2 regions of the Glutamicibacter sp. NPDC055354 genome follow, and region 2 is predicted to be linked to the other one. Evidence: predicted binding sites of a transcription regulator. Region 2 holds the regulator's gene; the other holds the start of a gene.
The links. Region 2 encodes HrcA, which represses chaperone genes, less so after heat shock. Its sites were predicted from a motif close to TTNGCACTCGNNNNNNNCGAGTGCNAA; they were not measured.

Region 1: the regulator HrcA is predicted to act here: its motif matches at 2,277-2,303, upstream of groL (chaperonin GroEL).

What each region holds. Positions count from the first base shown of each region.
Region 1 covers NZ_JBSHMB010000002.1:15,136-18,548, reverse strand. The annotation lists gene ACWICV_RS10300 (DUF4031 domain-containing protein) at 1-340, shown strand, start outside; gene groL (chaperonin GroEL) at 440-2,077, opposite strand; gene ACWICV_RS10290 (LytR C-terminal domain-containing protein) at 2,374-2,979, opposite strand; gene ACWICV_RS10285 (DUF3263 domain-containing protein) at 3,022-3,312, opposite strand.
Region 2 covers NZ_JBSHMB010000001.1:621,897-625,309, reverse strand. The annotation lists gene ACWICV_RS02845 (DUF3097 domain-containing protein) at 1-786, opposite strand, end outside; gene hrcA (heat-inducible transcriptional repressor HrcA) at 914-1,927, shown strand; gene dnaJ (molecular chaperone DnaJ) at 1,993-3,117, shown strand; gene ACWICV_RS02830 (16S rRNA (uracil(1498)-N(3))-methyltransferase) at 3,120-3,413, shown strand, end outside.

The DNA.
Region 1 (3,413 bases), on a different contig from region 2:
AGTCCTCTCCCCTGGTGCCGTCTCGAAGGTCAGCGGGCTGGTCATGCTCACCGCCAAGCATGCCCCGGCAGAAACCGATCGCCTGGGCCATATCCTCTGCGATGCCGATCTGGAGGTCCTGGCCCGCCCCGCTCCGGCCTACCAGCGCTACGCCGAGGCGATCTACAAGGAGTACGGGCATCTTCCCCGCCATGTGCTTGCTTCCGGGCGCAGCAAGATCCTCAGCGGCCTGTTGGAGAAAGAACTGATCTACGGCACCGAAGCCGGATCCCGGCGCTGGGAGCAGCGCGCGCGGAATAATTTGGGCACCGAGCTGGAGCTGTTGCACAGCTGGCTGTAGTGCAACGCTTGTCCCACGTTAAACGGCCGATGGCCCGGATTCCTCGAAAGGATCCGGGCCATCGGCGCGATTACTGCGTGCTTAGTGCGTGCGGGAAGCTTAGAAGCCGCCCATTCCGCCCATGCCACCCATGTCATCGCCACCGGCTGGGGCAGCGCCAGCAGGAGCTGGCTTATCTGCGACAACAGCTTCGGTGGTCAGGAACAGGCCAGCGATCGATGCCGCGTTCTGCAGTGCCGAACGGGTCACCTTCACTGGGTCGTTGACACCAGCTTCAAGCAGGTTGACGTATTCGCCGGTTGCAGCGTTCAGGCCGTGACCTGCTGGCAGGCCCTTGACCTTGTCAGCGACAACGCCTGGCTCCATGCCAGCGTTCAGGGCAATCTGCTTCAGCGGGGCTTCGATGCCAACGCGGACGATGTTCGCACCGGTAGCTTCGTCGCCTTCCAGAACCAGCTTCTCGAATGCTGCAGCGCCAGCCTGGATCAGTGCAACGCCACCACCGGCGACGATGCCTTCTTCAACAGCTGCCTTGGCGTTGCGCACGGCATCTTCGATGCGGTGCTTGCGCTCCTTGAGCTCGACCTCGGTAGCAGCGCCGGCCTTCAGCACAGCGACACCGCCGGAGAGCTTTGCGTGGCGCTCCTGCAGCTTCTCGCGGTCGTAGTCCGAGTCGGTGTTCTTGATCTCGGCTGCGATCTGGGCCTTGCGTCCCTCGATGGCGTCGGCTTCGCCGCCACCTTCAACGATGGTGGTCTCGTCCTTGGTGATAACGACCTTGCGGGCGGTACCGAGGACTTCCAGGCCTACGTTGTCCAGGGACAGGCCGATTTCCTCGGAAACAACCTGGCCGCCGGTGAGGATAGCGATGTCGGTCAGCATGGCCTTGCGACGGTCGCCGAAGCCCGGAGCCTTGACAGCAACGGACTTGAACAGGCCGCGGATCTTGTTCAGGATCAGGGTAGCCAGGGCTTCGCCCTCGACATCTTCGGCGATGATCAGCAGCGACTTGTTCGACTGCATGACCTTCTCCAGCAAGGTCACCATGTCCTTGACCGAGGAGATCTTCGAGTTCACGATGAGGACGTAAGGGTCCTCAAGAACGGTTTCCTGGCGCTCAGCGTCGGTGACGAAGTAAGCGGAGATGTAGCCCTTATCGAAGCGCATGCCCTCTGCCAGCTCCAGCTCCAGGCCGAAGGTGTTGGATTCTTCAACGGTGATAACGCCCTGCTCGCCGACCTTGTCGAGAGCTTCAGCGATCAGTGCGCCGATTTCCGGATCGCCAGCAGAGATCGAAGCGGTAGCAGCGATCTGCTCCTTGGATTCGACCTTCTTCGCAGCGGCGAACAGTTCAGCGGTAACAGCTTCTACGGCCTTGTCGATACCGCGGCGCAGTGCGATTGGGTCAGCACCTGCGGCAACGTTGCGCAGGCCTTCCTTGACCAGTGCCTGTGCCAGCACGGTTGCGGTGGTGGTACCGTCGCCAGCGACGTCGTCGGTCTTCTTGGCAACTTCCTTGACCAGCTCTGCGCCGATCTTCTCGTAAGGCTCTTCGAGGTCGATTTCCTTAGCGATGGACACGCCGTCGTTGGTGATAGTAGGAGCCCCCCACTTCTTTTCCAGAACAACGTTGCGGCCGCGTGGGCCCAGGGTGACCTTCACCGCGTCAGCAAGGGTGTTCAGGCCGCGCTCAAGTCCGCGGCGTGCTTCCTCGTCAAATGCAATCATCTTAGCCATTGTGGCGTACGGTCCTTTCGGGACGATTTTGCGAAAATGCAACCGACAGACAGCGCCCGCGACGGACGAGTGGACCGGTGCGGCATCGGGCCAGCAACCGTTTCAGCTCTCGCTATCTGAGGTATTTTCCACGCCCACGCCCTGCATCCGCTGTCCGGTGCTTCATGGAGTTCTTGGAGAACGCAAAAGCCGACCGGCGTTAGCAGTCGCAACGCATGAGTGCTAATACAAATATTGGCACTCTCGCATGGCGAGTGCAAGCCGATCGGCTCTGAGCGAATGGAATTATGAACGAATTATTCGTTTAGCCCCAGGGTGTCATCGGAGCCCAGAACCACGGTGACCCGGTTCGGAATGTTGCTGGTCTGCAGAACTTCGTCGATATTCAGGATTTCTGCAGCTTTTTCAGCGGTAGTCCGGTAGGACTCGGACATGTAATAAACCGTGGAGACTTCTGCGGGCCTGGTCCAGTTGTCGGCCACAATGCTGGTGAACCCGGCTTCGGCCATGGCGTCTTCGCCTTCATTAGCCAGACCGGCAACACTTGCCGCGTTGTACACGCCAATCAGCTGGCCGTAGAGCACGTCTTCGTCATCGATGGTGCTCGTTGGCGATGCGGATTCACTAGGTGTGGGTTCCACGGAGGGCTCAGCGGTGACTTCCTGGGTTTGCGAGGTGTCGCTTCCCGTGGAAGTCGCGAGGGTCTCCTTGAGCTGGGGGCCGAAGATGAAGGACAAGGCACCGATCACCAGCACGAGTACAGCGGTCAGCACTACCCAGCGCAATTTCCCACCGGTTGACTTCGACGCGGCGGACTGCGCCCATCCGTGGGCGTGGTGCGAACCCACACGGGTGCTGAACTCCGGAACGCGATCAAATTCGTCACGCGGGTAGTTGGTCATTCTTGTCCTTGCTCGAGGTCTGATTGGTCACGGCAGGCAGGGTTATCGTCCCGTGCCGACCTTACCGCCCACGCGACGTTTTGTGGAACGTGCTCTGCGCAGGCGCTTGACCAACATCGGGTCGTAGGCCAGTGCCGCGTCGGTTTCAATCAGCTGGTTCAGCAGCTGGTAATAATTCGTCGGCGACATCGAAAACTGCTTGGTAATGGCTTGTTCCTTGGCCCCGGCATACTTCCACCACAACTTTTCCAGGTTGAGGATCTGTTGCGAACGCTCATCCAATTCCGAATCCGGGCTCATGACGAAATCCACCAGCAATTCATTCTCAGCCATACGTTCTCACCTCTGTCATTGGACCAGTTTTCTCGGGTTTCGGTTATGCATGTAATCCACCATCGGTAGACATACCACCGATATTCTAACCAATCTGCTTG
Region 2 (3,413 bases):
CTGCCCGTAATGCTGCACCGTGGACAAGAGCCGCTGCCATCCGATGCCGATGTCTTCCGCGGTGGAGTGCGGCCAGCCAAAGGCCCGGAGCACACCGGTTTTCCAATCGGCGCCCTTGGGGATCACCGGCCAAGCCTTGATGCCCAGTGTCGCAGGCTTGATCGCCTGCCATACATCCACGTACGGGTGGCCGAGGATCAGCACGTTTTGCGCTGCACCGGGGACCTTCATCGCCTCGGCAACGATGCGCGATTCCTTGCTTCCGGCAACCAGGTGGTCAACCAGGATTCCCAGGCGGCGCTGGGCGGAGGGGGCGAAGTCGCGGATAGCCCCGGCAAGATCGTCCACGCCATGCAGTGGTTCAACGACGATGCCTTCAACACGCAGGTCGTGGCCCCAAACTTTTTCAACCAGCTCAGCGTCGTGCTTGCCTTCTACCCAGATGCGGCTTGCCCTGGCCTCCCGGGCCTTCAGTCCGGCAACGGCACGCGAACCCGAAGCCGAGACCAGCTTCTGGGGCGGTGCGGCCTTGGCAACGGGATCAATGATCTCCACCGCTTCGCCTTCGAGGAAGAACCCGAAGCCCGCCTGGAAGGAGCGGGTCTTGCCGTGGCGGTCCTCGAGCACGATCACGCGCATGCCACCGGATTTCTCGGTACGGATGACTTCTCCTACCCATCCTGAGGTGGCATCTTCCAGAATCATGCCACGTTCAACAGGGACCTGGCGGAGTTTTTTCGGTGCCGGTGCACTCAGATCCCGTGGTCCCCAGGAGTAATTAGTCACGTACTGCCTTTCGCTGTGATCGAATACGCTCGAAATCCAATGCTAGCAACTGCTGAACGTATTAGACTTGGCACTTGACAGGTTAGAGTGCCAAAGCCGGGCACAGGGAATCCAAGGAGGTGCTGTTGTGACAGAGCCGCGACGCCTAGACGTTCTGCGTGCCATCGTGGAGGACTACGTCCAATCCCGTGAGCCAGTGGGCTCCAAAGCGCTCCTGGACCGGCACAACCTCGGTGTCAGCGCCGCGACGATCCGCAATGACATGGCTATGCTGGAAGAAGAGGGGCTCATAGTCGCTCCGCATACTTCCTCCGGACGGATCCCCACCGAAAAGGGATACCGCCGCTTCGTCGATGAGATCGGCGAGCTCAAGCCGCTGTCGCGGGCTGAACGCGACGCCATCAACAAGATCCTGGACAGCTCCACGGACCTGGACGAGATGCTCAAGAGCACTGTTCGCCTCCTGGCGCGGTTGACCAACCAGGTAGCAATGATCCAGGTGCCGCACTACGACACCGCTTCGTTGAAGAACCTCGATCTGGTCGGACTGGGCTCGGCCCAGGTGCTGATGGTGATGATCGCTTCCAATGGCACGGTGGATCAGCGCATGATGCCGGTCCAGCGTTCCTACAGCGATGATGAGCTGGATGACTTGAAGCTGTGGCTGCTCAACAATTTCGGGGGAGTGAAGCTTGCCGAACTTGCCGGCCGGCTCACCCGCATCGAGCGCAGTTCGACGCAGCAGGCCGACCCCCTGGTGGACCAGGTGATCGGTGCGCTGGAAGAAATGGCCCAGGCGGCCAACGCGCAACGCATCATCATGGCAGGCACCGCGAACCTCGCCCGCGTGGAAGGGGACTTCCCGCTGAGCATAACCCCGGTGCTCGAGGCGCTCGAGGAGCAGGTAGTGCTGCTCAAGCTCTTCTCCGAGCTGGAAGCCGATTCGCGCGGCGTAGCCGTGGCCATCGGCACCGAGCACCACTACGGGCAGCTGTCGGAAGCCGCCGTGGTCGCCACCACCTACGGCACCGATGTGCGCAACAAGCTCGGGGTCCTGGGCCCCACCCGGATGAACTATCCAACCTCCATGGCCTCGGTTCGTGCGGTGGCACGGTACCTGTCGAAGATTTTGGCTAACTAGCCTCGCTGGGCACCGCCCGGCACTACCGAATTTCAAGATTCTCAGGAAAGGACACGGCGAATAACGTGAGCTCGCATTACGAGACCCTAGGCGTCGCCAAGGACGCGACCCCGCAGGAAATCAAGAGTGCCTACCGCAAGTTGGCGCGTAAGCTGCACCCGGATGTAAACCCTAGCGATGACGCTGCAGAACAGTTCAAGCTGGTCACCCGAGCCTACGAAGTCCTTTCCGACCAGACCAAGCGCTCCAACTACGACGCCACCGGCGATGAGAACGGCAACGGCCACCCGGGCTTCGGCGGTGGCGGCCAGGGCTTTGGCGGCTTCGGCGACATCTTCGAGCAGTTCTTCGGTGGCGGCCAGGCCCAGGGCCCGGCATCACGCACCCAGCCGGGCCGCGACGCGCTGATCACCATCACCATCGACCTGGAAGATGCGGTCAAGGGCACGGTCTACCCGCTGGAGATGGAAACCGCTGTCACCTGCAAGACGTGCAACGGTTCGTGCACGCGCGAAGGCACCAGCCCGGTCACCTGCGACATCTGCCATGGCGCAGGCCAGGTGCAGCGTCCAGTGCGTTCATTCCTGGGCCAGATGATGACCGTGGAAACCTGTGCGGCCTGCCGCGGTTTCGGCACCACCATCCCGGACCCCTGCCTGGAGTGCAACGGCGAAGGCCGGGTGCGCGAGCATGTGTCGAAGTCGCTGAACGTTCCTGCAGGTGTCGACTCCGGCACCCGCATCCAGCTGCGCGGACAGGGCGAAGCCGGCCCGGGCGGCGGGCCTAACGGCAACCTGTTCGTCGAGATCGACGTGCGCCGCCATAAGGTCTTCGAGCGCGCCGGCACCGACCTGCACGCCAAGATGAGCCTGCCAATGACCGCCGCCGCACTGGGTTGCGAGCTGAAGCTGGAAACCTTCGACGGCGGCCAGTCCATCAATGTGGAGCCAGGCGCCCAGGATGGCGACACCGTCACCCTGCCGAGCCTCGGTGTGCCGCGCCTGCGCGGAGGCAAGCGCGGGGACATCATCGTGCACCTGCAGGTGGAGACGCCGACCAAGCTCGACGCTGCCCAGCGCGATCTGCTCGAGCAACTGGCCAAGCTGCGTGGCGAAGAACTCTCGGCCGGCCGTGTGGAGCACAGCGGCGGCATGTTCTCCCGCCTGCGCGACAAGCTGAACCAGCGCTAGGCATGAGCAACCACAGCTTCGTCATCGACGCCCAGCAGGGCCGGGACGCAACGGTCGGGGACATTCTTGAACTGGATGGCTCCGAAGCGCACCACGCGGTCACCGTTAAACGGGTCTCCGCGGGCGAGCACCTGGACCTGCTGGATGGCAAGGGGCTGCGCCTGACTGTGGAGGTCATCGGCACCGCCAAGGACCTGCTGAGCGTGAAGGTCCTGCGCCGTGCCGAGGAAGCGGTCAGCGATCACCCGGTCACCCTGGTCCAGGCGCTGTCCAAGGGGGATCGCGACCTGCAAGCT